4 regions of the Pectobacterium parvum genome follow, and region 1 is predicted to be linked to each of the others. Evidence: predicted binding sites of a transcription regulator. Region 1 holds the regulator's gene; each other region holds the start of a gene.
What was found. Region 1 encodes LexA, which represses DNA repair genes until DNA is damaged. Its sites were predicted from a motif close to TNCTGTATGTACATACAGNA; they were not measured.

Region 1 (3,178 bases):
ATGAGAAATCTTCTTGCTGCGCGCCTCATCGTCTACGGCTTTCTTGATCGCTTTGGAATCAAGCAGCTTGTTAAATAGTTCCTGACGCACTGGCAAGCGCGGCCCAACTGCCGCCAAACGCTGGCGTGAGAAGTGCATACGCGCGACGCGTGCCAGCTTGTGGGCTATGGTTTTGTCCGTGCCGTGCTCGGTCGCCATATAGCGTAGCGAGACCGGGCTGGAGAAGCGGACAAAGCTGTCACGGCCTAGCCACAGGACGGCAAAGAATTTCTCGATGCCGTTGAGCAAACGCAGGTGTGGCGCGGCCTGCGAATGGCCTTCCCGACCTGGGGATCGCCCAAACATCACGGAAACCGGCACCATCTGTACGTCTAAATCTGGATTGGCACGATGCAGGTCCAGATAGTCGTGGAACAGCTTGACGGATTTCTGCTTGGGAACGTAATAGCGGAAGACGCGTGGCCCGTCATTAATAAAGACGTGGCTGGGAAGTTCGACGCCATTGAATTCGAACGGCAGCGAAGGATCGGGTAACCCTAATGCCAAGCACTTCGCACGTAGCGTTAAGAGATCCGCCTGAGAGTTATAAGGCAGAACATAGAGTATAGGACGTGAGGGATCTAACCCCAACTCGACCACCGGATCTGCGGGAATAATTTTGCTTTTCACTAGCAGTTTCAGTGGGAGATTCAATAATTTATAGTAAATTTTACGCCAACCTGACATAACAACGTGGAGCCTCTTGTTAGCAATGCGCCGCAAGGATACCAGAAACTGCGCTGGAGATCTGTGGTGATGAGACAACGTAGGTGCGTTAAAATGCGAACTATTTTACATAAATAATGGAGAACAAATGAATAAAGCAACGGGGATGACCCGGATTATTAAGGCGACCGGTTATTCCTTTAAGGGGCTGAAGCAGGCGTGGGAGCATGAGGCGGCGTTTCGTCAGGAAACGATACTGACCCTTGTCGGCGTCATTATCGCATGTTTACTGCCGGTTACGCTGGTCGAGAAGCTCCTGCTGATTGTGTCTGTGGTACTGATTATGCTGTTTGAGCTGGCCAACAGCGCCATTGAAGCGGTTGTTGATCGCATTGGTCTCGAGCACCATGAATTATCCGGTCGGGCGAAAGATATCGGCTCGGCGGCTGTCTTTGTTGCCATCTTGTTAGCCGCTGTCGTCTGGGGCAGTATCCTCTGGCAACATTTTGCCTGACGGTACGCATAAATGAGTAAAAGTCAGGGCTTTGCCTATATCCCGATTCCCAATTGTGCCTTACCTGTATATACTCACAGAAAGACTGTATAAACAACCAGGGGGCGGAATGAAAGTATTAACAGCAAGGCAGCAGCAGGTTTATGAGCTGATCCGCGATCATATTGCGCACACTGGGATGCCGCCAACGCGCGCGGAAATTGCTCAACAGCTGGGGTTTCGCTCTCCCAATGCGGCTGAAGAACATTTGAAAGCGCTGGCGCGTAAAGGCGTGATTGAAATTGTATCGGGTGCTTCACGCGGTATTCGTCTGCTGATGGAAGAAGAGACGGGCATTCCTCTGGTTGGTCGCGTCGCCGCAGGTGAACCTCTGCTGGCACAGGAACATATTGAATGTCGCTATCAGGTTGACTCTGCGATGTTCAAACCCAGCGCTGATTTTTTGCTGCGAGTGAGCGGCATGTCGATGAAAAATATCGGTATATTGGATGGCGATTTGCTGGCTGTACATAAAACGGAAGATGTGCGCAACGGCCAGATCGTCGTGGCGCGTATTGACGATGAAGTGACGGTGAAGCGCCTGAAAAAGCAGGGCAATACGGTGCACCTTATCGCTGAAAATGAAGAGTTCTCCCCCATCGTTGTCGATCTGCGCCAGCAAAGCTTTTCGATAGAAGGTTTAGCGGTTGGCGTCATTCGTAATAGCGACTGGAGCTAACCGTTCGCAGAGATGCACTGCTCGCCAGTCTGGATCAGTGCATCATGTTCTGTGTGTTAATCTGCCAATCTGCCAGATATATATATTTAGTTACATTTCGTGCGCGTTTCTACGATCCCCATTATCCTTCTGTTTTTTCACTGCTTTTTGCGGTCATTTTCCCTTTCTCAACGCCCATTCCAGTCACAAATTCCTGGTTTTATCTTTTAAGTGAAATATTCGACTATAATTTTTAGCAAGGTAAGCATTTTTATCTTGATTAATCGTTTGCCGATTGATCATTAGCCATCACATTGAGATAGCCCAGTAATCAAGGGAGACAGTGGCGAAGAGCACCGTCATGGTTCACATATTTATGATGCTGCTTACTGAATAAATCTATTTATCTGAAACTGATGCATAAGTCGGTAGTCACGATTTTTTATGCGCAATTCACCTAAGGTACGGAGATTCTTATGAATAAAGACCAAGCCAGCGGTAACTGGAAACAGTTTAAAGGTAAAGCGAAAGAGCAATGGGGCAAATTAACGGATGACGATCTGACGGTCATCGAAGGTAAACGTGACCAACTGGTGGGTAGAATCCAGGAACGTTACGGGTACGAAAAAGAAGCGGCAGAGAAAGAAGTGAAACACTGGGAAGATCACCATAAATATCACTGGTAACTATCATTGGTAGCTATCACTGGTCACAACAGTGATGTCTCTCCACAGAAAAAACGATAGCCCCTGGGCTATCGTTTTTTAATGGGAACAGTATGGTCGTGATCGCAATGATCCGGCTGTTTGCATGATGCAACTTCCTGACAGCCTCCACACAAGCCGTGTGCTTCCACCACGCTGTGACGCAACGTAAACCCTGACTGCTGTGCCAGACTACGCAGCGTTTCTTCCACACCTTCGGTTTGACGTTCTGTAACCTGTCCGCAGCGGTCGCAGATGAAAAGGGCGGACGTGTGGCTGTGGTCTTCAATATGGTGACACAGCACGTAGCTGTTGTTTGATTCGACGCGATGAATGAAGCCTTGTTCCAGCAGAAAATCCAGCGCGCGATAGACAGTTGGCGGTTTCGCCTGAGGTTCAGAAACGCGCAACAGGTCCAGCAGGTCATAAGCGCTGATAGCACCGGACTGCTGTGCCATAAGGCGTAAAACCTCTAACCGCTGTGGCGTGAGACGCACAGCGCGCTGCTGACAAATCTGTTCAGCCTGGGCAAGAAGTTTGTCCTGTTTGGTTGAATCC
Region 2 (3,178 bases), 2.3 Mb from region 1:
GTGTGCCATCGCATGGGCTGCTGTCAGTTTTATCTGGCCGGACTGGCGTTTTCGCGGTCTGCCAACCGTCATCAATAAGACATTGGACGCCAACTGCCGTTATCTTGATGCGATCATGGTTCAATATTATCAGGGGAAAGATAATAGCCTGCCTTATCGCATTGCCCGCCGCGATGCGCATAACTGCGATGCCGAACTGGCATCCGTTGTGTCGAATATGTCTTCAGAACCTCATGCAACCAGAAGTAAGCTGGACAGCGCATTCCGCTTCATGTGCCTGAATCATACGTTACTAAGCTATATTTCGACGCTCGGCGCACATCGCGGGAAAATTACCTCAACGGAAACGCTGCAATTGCTGGATGATGCCGTTTGTCATGTTGATGATGCGCTACACTGCAGCGAAGAAGAAAGTTTGCGTATCAATCAGGGATTGAAAACTATTACCGCCAGCCTTCAATCCCTTTCACCCGAGTCAGACAGTAAAGAATCATTAATTATTCAGCAAATCGGCCTGCTGATCGGTCTCTTACCTGAACTCGTACAGCTAAAAAATGACATGATGGCACAGTAAAAATATGACGTATCTCTTAGTGCTTTGGCCCTTTGGAGACGGCGTTGTTTTTATACCATTCCAACAGTTCATTGCGGATACCGCGAGGGAGTGCCGCCTGATGCGTACCACAAATTGCACCAGCAAGTGCCAATAGTACATTCACACTCAGATTAGCGCGAACCTTCCGCAGCTTGAGATAGCTGTTTTTGGCACCGAAATGCTGTAACTCATCGACATTCTTGATCCCCGCTTTCCACAGCAGCCGTTCGATATCATGGTTAAGATTCGGGAGATCCTTTAACCGCCCGTTGGCACTTCTGACTGCTTGATCATACTGCGCGCCTCCCAGCGCCAGATGGGCGAAATATAGTAGCTGCTCAGATTCTTGCCATAATGCCTCATCGACAAGAAAGTAATTCAAAGGAACAGGCATGCCGCGCTTGGTATAAATCAGATTAGGCATATCACGCTGTTGAAAATATTTTTCATCCTTCTTACTGGCGCGAAGATAAAGCTCCCCTTCCGATACCAGTCCAAAAATCGTTTTATTTGCTGCGATGCTGTAGCCACCAAATTGGGAACGCGAAGTGATGTCCCCCAAAGATGAAAAAGACTGCTGAGATTGCAAAATCCTTTTTTTGCATAATTGCTTCATTGCCATAATCCTTAGTATTGAAATGATCTCTTCCTGAACAATTAAAAATATCTGTAGCAGGAACAAATAATTAACCACAGCCCCGATGCGGCTTCAAACAGTAAATGTGTTTACTGTCTCTTGCATAAGGAATATGCGAAGCGCTTTCAAAAAATCAGGTTGATTTTCACGCACACAGCATATACTGTATGTTTATACAGTGACACTATGGGTAGAACTCATTATGCGTACGCAATCAATCCGCTCTCACAACATCGAGCCATCATCGTTTTCTGCAAATCAACACGCTGCGGTGCCCTCGGTTGCCACAGGTGGAATTATCAGCGAAATCGTGTACAACGCCGATCAGCCCATAGTCACACATCTGTTATTACCGCTCTTACAGCAGCTAGGCACGCAGTCTCGGTGGCTGTTATGGCTTTCCCCTCAGCAAAAATTGAGCCGCCCTTGGGTACAGCAATCTGGGCTCCCGCTGGATAAAATGGTACAACTCCACCACATCAATCCGCTGTTTACAGTTGATGCAATGGAAAGAGCCTTGCTGACAGGGAATTACAGCGCTGTTTTATGCTGGTTACCGCACGAATTGACGGAAGAAGAGAAGCTTCGGTTGCAGCACGCCGCACAGGCAGGTAATACGTATGGCTTTATTATGCGGCCAGAAAGTGCTGGCGGTGACGCCTATAGACTGTTTCCTAGCCTTAAAATTCATTCGACATTGTATCATTAAGTAAATTAAGAATTTTCTCAGCCTCTTAAGGTTATATGTCTTGTCGATCGCCGCAGAGCGGTATTCTGCGGGATTTTTGGGTATATTTAATACAGCTAAAAGACGTAAGATCTGTCAAAAGCATCTACTATTTGTTAGCAAGTATGTATGAATCGTGCGATTTTCTTATGACGTAAATCACATCATACTTGTAACTTTCTCATCACGTTGTAGACTTTAACTCGCTGGAGTTGCTCTTTTATAACGTCAGTTGACTGACAGTGAGTCATAAATAAGGGCAAAGTCTCCGACCAAAGGATTTTAACCAAAGGTTTATTAGCCCTCCGGGTTAATTGCCGATTTGGATGATAATGAGGCGTAAAATGAAAAAAACAGCTATCGCAGTTGCAGTGGCACTGGCTAGCTTCGCGACCGTCGCGCAAGCAGCTCCTAAAGACAATACCTGGTACACCGGTGGTAAACTGGGTGTGTCTCAATTCCATGATACTGGTTTCTACGGCAATGGTTACACCGGTATCAACAACAACCCGATCAAAAGCAAGTTAGGCGCTGGTGCATTTGTTGGTTATCAAGCCAACCCGTACCTGGGCTTTGAAATGGGCTACGATTGGTTGGGCCGCATGAAGTATGCAGGTTCTACTGCTAACCCAGCAGACAGCGCAAGCTTCAAAGCACAGGGCATCCAACTGGCTGCCAAACTGAGCTACCCTGTTATGCCTGATCTGGACGTTTATACTCGTCTGGGCGGTATGGTATGGCGCGCTGACAGCCATGCAGCTACGTCAGTAAACACTGGTACAAGAGCTGACATCAACAACGACGACACTGGCGTTTCTCCGCTGGCTGCAATCGGTGTTGAATACGCTATCGACAAAAACTGGGCTACTCGTGTTGACTACCAATGGGTAAGCAACATTGGTGATGCTGGTACCGTTGGTGCCCGTCCAGACAACCTGCTGATGAGCGTTGGCCTGTCTTACCGTTTCGGCCAGGATGACCGCGTAGCACCAGTTGTTGCTCCGGCTCCGACCCCAGCTCCAGCTCCAGTTGTTGAAACCAAGCGTTTCACACTGAAATCTGACGTCCTGTTCAACTTCAACAAAGCAACGCTGAAAGCAGAAGGCCAGCAATCACTGGATCAACTGTACACCCAGCTGAGCTCTCTGGATCCGAAAGACGGTTCCGTTGTTGTTCTGGGCTTCACTGACCGTTTAGGTTCAGAGCAATACAACCAAGG
Region 3 (3,178 bases), 430 kb from region 1:
GTTGTGGTGAACCTGATTGAATTTTGACAACTTGAAATTTTGTAGTGGACATAGCTTATCCTTATTAATAAGTAATTGTAGCGATGTTTTATTTCAGGGATGTTTTTGTTAGCTATTTAATAAAATTGGTGCAATATTAATTTATATCCAATGAATGGTTTTGTCAATGTTGATGATATAAAAATAGCTTGTGACTATTGTTTTTTATCTCATTGTTTTTATTTTTAAATGACCTTATTGTAACCATGTAAATTATTAGCTAGATCATTTTTTGCGAGGGGCATAATTATTCATATTTCATAAGTTATTTTGATAACGATGTCTTTAGTGGTTACCTAAAAAATAATGACATAAAGTGTAAAATATTTATTTGTATTTATTTTTTTTGTGATAATTTTATTATTCAATAAATAATATACGCAGAGCGATAATGACAATATAGATTTTTATTAATTATTTATCTTAATATTTTATAACTTGGGGTGGGGATTTCATTAATGATTTTGTACGACAGGGTTACCGTTGTGTAATCAAATCTGGTGAGCTTTGAGACGCTGACTCAGCCTTGGTAAATAAAAAGCCCCGTAATAACGGGACTTATATTTAATTCTTTACTAATAACTCTAAGGTCATCTTCAGAACGGAATGTCGTCGTCGAAATCCATTGGTGGTTCGTTGCTTTGCGCTGGAGCATTGTTTGCGGAAGCATTGTTCTGTGCAGGACGCTGTTGAGACTGCGCACCGCCGCTGAACTGGTTGCCGCCCTGCGGCTGCTGAGGTTGACCCCAACCGCCTTGTTGCTGACCGCCACCTGCATTGCCACCGCCTGCTGGTGCGCCGCCGCCTTGGCGTCCACCCAGCATTTGCATGGTGCCGCCGACGTTAACGACGACTTCGGTGGTGTAGCGCTCTACGCCAGCCTGATCGGCCCATTTACGGGTTTGCAGTGCGCCTTCGATGTAAACCTGAGAGCCTTTACGCAGGTATTCGCCCGCGACTTCTGCCAGTTTGCCGAACAGGACCACGCGGTGCCATTCGGTCTTCTCTTTCTGCTCACCGGTTTGCTTGTCACGCCAGCTTTCCGACGTAGCCAGCGTGATGTTGGCAACTGCACCACCATTCGGCATATAGCGGATTTCCGGGTCTTGACCCAGATTCCCGACAAGAATCACTTTATTAACGCCTCTGCTGGCCATGCTCGTCTCCTGATGAATCGATAGATTTATTTTAAGTCTAAACGATCAATCTTACCATGTGGGGAACGCTCTGTCATACCTGCGAAATGGCTTCAGAAATGAAAGTAAGATTTGCAGCGTTTGCAAAGTAAACGGGTTTAATACTGGATATTCATTCAGTTTTTTTTATGGCAAGCTATCCCTGCTTGCCACCCTATCGGGCCGTCGCAAGCGACGTTAAAAAACGCGTCTGGCGTTTTTTTTATGCCATAATTGCTGGTTTCGTACCGGCTCTCTCCGTTCGAGAGGCGATGACAAACCGTTTTTATTCCGGGAAGTGTGTGAATGGATAAGATCGAAGTTCGTGGTGCTCGTACCCATAATCTAAAGAATATCAACCTGATAATTCCTCGTGACAAGCTGATTGTAATCACCGGTTTGTCTGGTTCGGGTAAGTCATCGCTGGCGTTTGACACGCTGTATGCCGAAGGGCAGCGGCGCTATGTGGAATCACTCTCCGCCTACGCCCGTCAGTTCCTGTCGCTGATGGAAAAACCGGACGTCGATCATATAGAAGGGCTGTCGCCCGCCATCTCTATCGAACAGAAATCCACCTCGCATAACCCGCGTTCCACGGTCGGGACGATTACCGAAATTCATGACTACCTGCGTCTGCTGTTTGCACGCGTGGGTGAACCGCGCTGCCCAGAGCATGATGTGCCGCTGGATGCGCAGACGGTCAGCCAGATGGTGGACAATGTGCTGGCGCAGCCGGAAGGCAAACGCCTGATGCTGCTGGCGCCGATTGTGAAAGATCGCAAAGGCGAACATAGCAAGACGTTGGAAAACCTGGCTTCACAGGGCTATATCCGCGCCCGTATCGACGGCGAAGTGTGCGATCTGTCCGATCCGCCGAAGCTGGAATTACAGAAAAAGCACACCATTGAAGTCGTCGTTGACCGGTTTAAAGTGCGCGACGATTTGGCGCAGCGGCTGGCTGAGTCATTCGAAACCGCGCTGGATCTGTCTGGTGGTAGCGTGGTGGTCGCGGATATGGACGACCCGACGCAGCCTGAACTGCTGTTCTCGGCGAACTTTGCCTGCCCGGTGTGTGGCTACAGCATGCATGAGCTGGAACCGCGCATGTTCTCGTTCAATAATCCGGCGGGCGCGTGCCCAAGCTGTGATGGTCTGGGTGTACAGCAGTTCTTCGATCCGTCCCGCGTGGTACAAAATGCCGAGCTGTCGCTGGCAGGCGGCGCAATTCGCGGCTGGGACCGTCGCAACTTCTACTATTTTCAGATGCTGCGCTCACTGGCGGAGCACTACAAATTTGACGTCGATGCCCCGTTTGAAAGCCTGAGCGCCGCGGTTCAGAAAGTGATTCTGTACGGCTCCGGTAAAGAGAACGTCGAATTCAAATATATCAACGATCGCGGCGATACCTCGATACGTCGCCATCCGTTCGAAGGCGTGCTGCACAACATGGAGCGCCGTTATAAAGAGACGGAATCCACGGCGGTGCGCGAAGAGCTGGCGAAATTCATCAGTAACCGTTCCTGCGCCAGCTGTGGCGGAACGCGCCTGCGTGAAGAAGCGCGTAACGTGTTTGTCGAGCAGACGACGCTACCGCAGATTTCCGATATGAGCATCGGCCATGCGATGACGTTTTTCCAGAACATGAAGCTGAGTGGACAACGCGCTCAAATCGCCGAGAAAGTGCTGAAAGAGATTGGCGATCGACTCAAGTTTCTGGTGAATGTCGGGCTGAACTATTTGTCGCTCTCCCGTTCGGCGGAAACGCTGTCCGGCGGCGAGGCGCAGCGCATTCGTCTGGCGAGCCAGATCGGTGCCGGACTGGTTGGCGTGATGTACGTGCTGGATGAGCCGTCTATCGGCCTGCATCAGCGCGACAATGAGCGCCTGCTGGAAACCCTGATTCACCTGCGTAATCTGGGCAATACCGTCATTGTGGTGGAACATGATGAAGATGCGATTCGCGC
Region 4 (3,178 bases), 550 kb from region 1:
TGTTCCAGAGAAGGCTGGGTGCAATCCTGCCAGCCAGGGGCAATCGCCACACCGGGTGCAGCTACCAGCGCTTTAACGCGCGTCTGACGGTATTGACCGAAGAGCGTTTTTATCTGTGAAAGGGAAAGAATAGCGGCCATCTGCGTGGCCAGCGTCACCATGAACGACTCTTCGTTTTTATCAAACTGACGATGTTCACGCTGCTGCACCACCAGTACGCCCAGCAGGTGGCGACGGTAGATAATAGGAACGCCAAGAAAAGAGCGGAAATGTTGCTCTTTCACAGCGGGGATATATTTAAAGCTGGGATGCGCACGAGCATCAGCCAGATTGATGGGCTCAGCACGTTGCCCGACCAGCCCGACAATGCCTTGCCCAAACGCCAGCGTAACCGTGCGCCCGCGCGGCTTTTTCAACCCGCGCGTTGCCATCAGGTAATAACATTGACGATCGTGATCGGCCAGATAAATGGAACAGACTTCCGTGTCCATAGCCTGACAGGTCTCATTGACCAGAATGTCCAGCGCATCACTAAGGCGGGCCGTTGCCGCAACGTTTTCGACAATTTCTCGCAAGCGCGTGAGCATAATGTGCCTGAATTACCCTCTTTTTCGCCGGGGACCGGATGGCGTAACCACCCGAGCCGCAACACTCTCCTGAAGCAGTATCACCGGATTGATAAATTCCTTCATCACGCGACGATACACATCTCGCTTAAAAGAGACGACCTGACGTACCGGATACCAGTAACTCACCCAGCGCCAGCCATCAAATTCCGGCGTGCCGCTGCTCTGCATATTGATATCCGACTCATTACACATCAACTGTAGCAAAAACCATTTCTGCTTTTGGCCGATACAGACCGGTTTTGTATCCCAACGCACCAAACGCTTTGGTAATTTATAGCGTAACCAGTTACGGGTAGATGCCAATACGCGCACATCCTTTTTTCTTAACCCGACTTCTTCAAACAGTTCGCGGTACATCGCCTGCTCAGCACTTTCACCGGGGTTAATCCCCCCCTGCGGAAACTGCCAGGAGTGCTGACCATAGCGCCGGGCCCACATCACCTGCCCCTGCCGATTACAAATTACAATACCAACGTTTGGGCGGTAGCCATCATCATCGATCACCGGACTACCTCGATAAACATCAATGCAAAGATGACCTGATTGTTTCACACTCCCGTCAGGTGGTAAACCACTGCTTAGAAAGCATGTGATACGAATAAAAGTAAGATAACCCACAGATAAGATCAAAGTTATAAACATGTGAAGACCGGAATCGGCAATTTATTCACTTTTTCTGTGGACATCTTTGTGCAGAACCCATGAAGAAGTGAGTAAAACTCATTTTTAATGAAGAAAAAATATTAATGCGAATTAGAAAATAGTGCTTTTTATTCATTAAATTACAAACCATTTCACTTGAAATTGCGACCCCTTATTTTTTGTTCAAATGGCATACAACGCAAGATTGGCGAAAGATCGCACTATGCCGATTTTATCCACAGGGAATACCTCAAAGTCAGGCAATAAATAGGCAAAAACAGCAAAAAGGTCGGGAGTCAAGGCTGTAAATCGAACCAGTAATTCATGTTTATGTGGGTTATCCAAGAAATCTGTGGATAACCTAGTGTAAGATCCTGTTTATTGTCGGTGGCTACACGTGCACAGTTTGCAAAACAGTGTTAAGTGATCGCCATCACACTAAAAAAAAGCACTACGAATCATGCTATTATTGTTTTTCTCCACAGTTTTTCAGGCTGTGCGTTGGTATTCTCTATCTATTGTATTTTTTTTGAGCGGAAAAATATCGGGCTATACGCTATGAATTCACCCACGGTTCACACGACTGCGCCGCCAAGTGAGCACACGTTGCTGGAACGCGCGCAATCCCTCGCGGGTTATAATCTCGCGGAATTAGCGGACATCGCTCGCCTGCCCCTTCCTGCCAACCTGAAACGTGATAAAGGCTGGATTGGTATCTTGCTGGAGCGTTTTCTGGGTGCAAGCGCAGGTAGCAAGCCCGAGCAAGATTTCCCCGACATCGGCGTTGAGCTAAAAACTATCCCCATTGATGAACAGGGCAAACCGCTGGAAACCACGTTCGTCTGCGTCGCACCGTTAACAGGCAACAGCGGCGTGACGTGGGAAAGCAGCCACGTACGACACAAGCTCGCGCGGGTACTGTGGATTCCGGTGGAAGGCTCGCGACACATTCCGCTGGGGGAACGCCGTATTGGCACCCCGCTGATCTGGAGCCCCAATGAAGAAGAAGAGGAACAGCTGCGCTGCGATTGGGAAGAGTTGATGGATCTGATCGTGCTTGGTCGGGTAGAAAGCATCACCGCCCGACATGGTGAAGTGCTACAGTTACGCCCCAAAGCGGCAAATAGCCGGGCATTAACCGAGGCAATTGGCGAATTTGGTCAACCGATTCTGACCTTGCCACGCGGCTTCTACCTGAAAAAAACCTTTACCGCGCCGCTACTGGCCCGCCACTTTATGCAGCTCAGCAGCTGAATTTCATTAGCACGATGCTTCACCAGCGCCCCGCTTCATCGTACACTAACCTTATACGCCGCACTCTATTACGCAGCAATCGTGCGACAAGGGAATCGATCTGGGAAAAGCCTGACGCCGACCCAGAGTAAAAAACCAGAGCAAAAGGGACACCAGCACACGGCTGCAATGCGAAGTATGACGAGTATATTTTCACGACATCACACTTTCGCTTGCTTAGTCCCCGATCTGGCAGAGTATAATATCGTTTACGTTTCGTTTAAGGTGTGTTGATATAATGTTTGATTGGATTGTTGATCCGAACGCATGGTTGGCATTGGGAACGCTGACTATTCTGGAAATCGTTCTTGGGATCGATAACATTATTTTCCTGTCTCTGGTTGTCGCCAAACTGCCTAAAGCCCAGCAAAACAAAGCTCGCCGCATCGGGCTGATGGGTGCGATGTTAATGCGTTTGGGGCTACTCGCTTCTATTGCCTGGGTCATGCGTCTGACTGACCCGCTGTTTACCGCATTCGACAACGAGATTTCCACGCGCGATCTGATTCTGTTCTTCGGGGGGCTCTTCCTGATTTGGAAGTCGAGTATGGAAATTCACGAAACCGTCGAAGGCGGTTCAGAAGACCATACTTCCAAGGTGTACTCTTTCTTTG

Region 2: a site for LexA is predicted at 1,394-1,413, ahead of sulA (SOS-induced cell division inhibitor SulA). Genes of this name have one in related genera too.
Region 3: a site for LexA is predicted at 1,338-1,357, ahead of uvrA (excinuclease ABC subunit UvrA). Genes of this name have one in related genera too.
Region 4: a site for LexA is predicted at 1,572-1,591, ahead of mutH (DNA mismatch repair endonuclease MutH). Genes of this name have one in related genera too.

The regions. Positions count from the first base shown of each region.
Region 1 is NZ_CP087392.1:4,345,668-4,348,845, reverse strand. Features, by position in the region: gene plsB (glycerol-3-phosphate 1-O-acyltransferase PlsB) at 1-726, opposite strand, end outside; gene LOZ86_RS19570 (diacylglycerol kinase) at 854-1,219, shown strand; gene lexA (transcriptional repressor LexA) at 1,329-1,937, shown strand; gene LOZ86_RS19560 (CsbD family protein) at 2,393-2,602, shown strand; gene zur (zinc uptake transcriptional repressor Zur) at 2,671-3,178, opposite strand, start outside.
Region 2 is NZ_CP087392.1:1,963,399-1,966,576, reverse strand. Features, by position in the region: gene yccS (YccS family putative transporter) at 1-574, shown strand, start outside; gene LOZ86_RS08840 (TfoX/Sxy family DNA transformation protein) at 591-1,211, opposite strand; gene sulA (SOS-induced cell division inhibitor SulA) at 1,435-1,941, shown strand; gene ompA (porin OmpA) at 2,304-3,178, shown strand, end outside.
Region 3 is NZ_CP087392.1:3,912,897-3,916,074, reverse strand. Features, by position in the region: gene LOZ86_RS17695 (hypothetical protein) at 1-52, opposite strand, end outside; gene ssb1 (single-stranded DNA-binding protein SSB1) at 636-1,196, opposite strand; gene uvrA (excinuclease ABC subunit UvrA) at 1,521-3,178, shown strand, end outside.
Region 4 is NZ_CP087392.1:3,799,445-3,802,622, forward strand. Features, by position in the region: gene ptsP (phosphoenolpyruvate--protein phosphotransferase) at 1-587, opposite strand, end outside; gene rppH (RNA pyrophosphohydrolase) at 600-1,133, opposite strand; gene mutH (DNA mismatch repair endonuclease MutH) at 1,830-2,525, shown strand; gene LOZ86_RS17140 (TerC family protein) at 2,803-3,178, shown strand, end outside.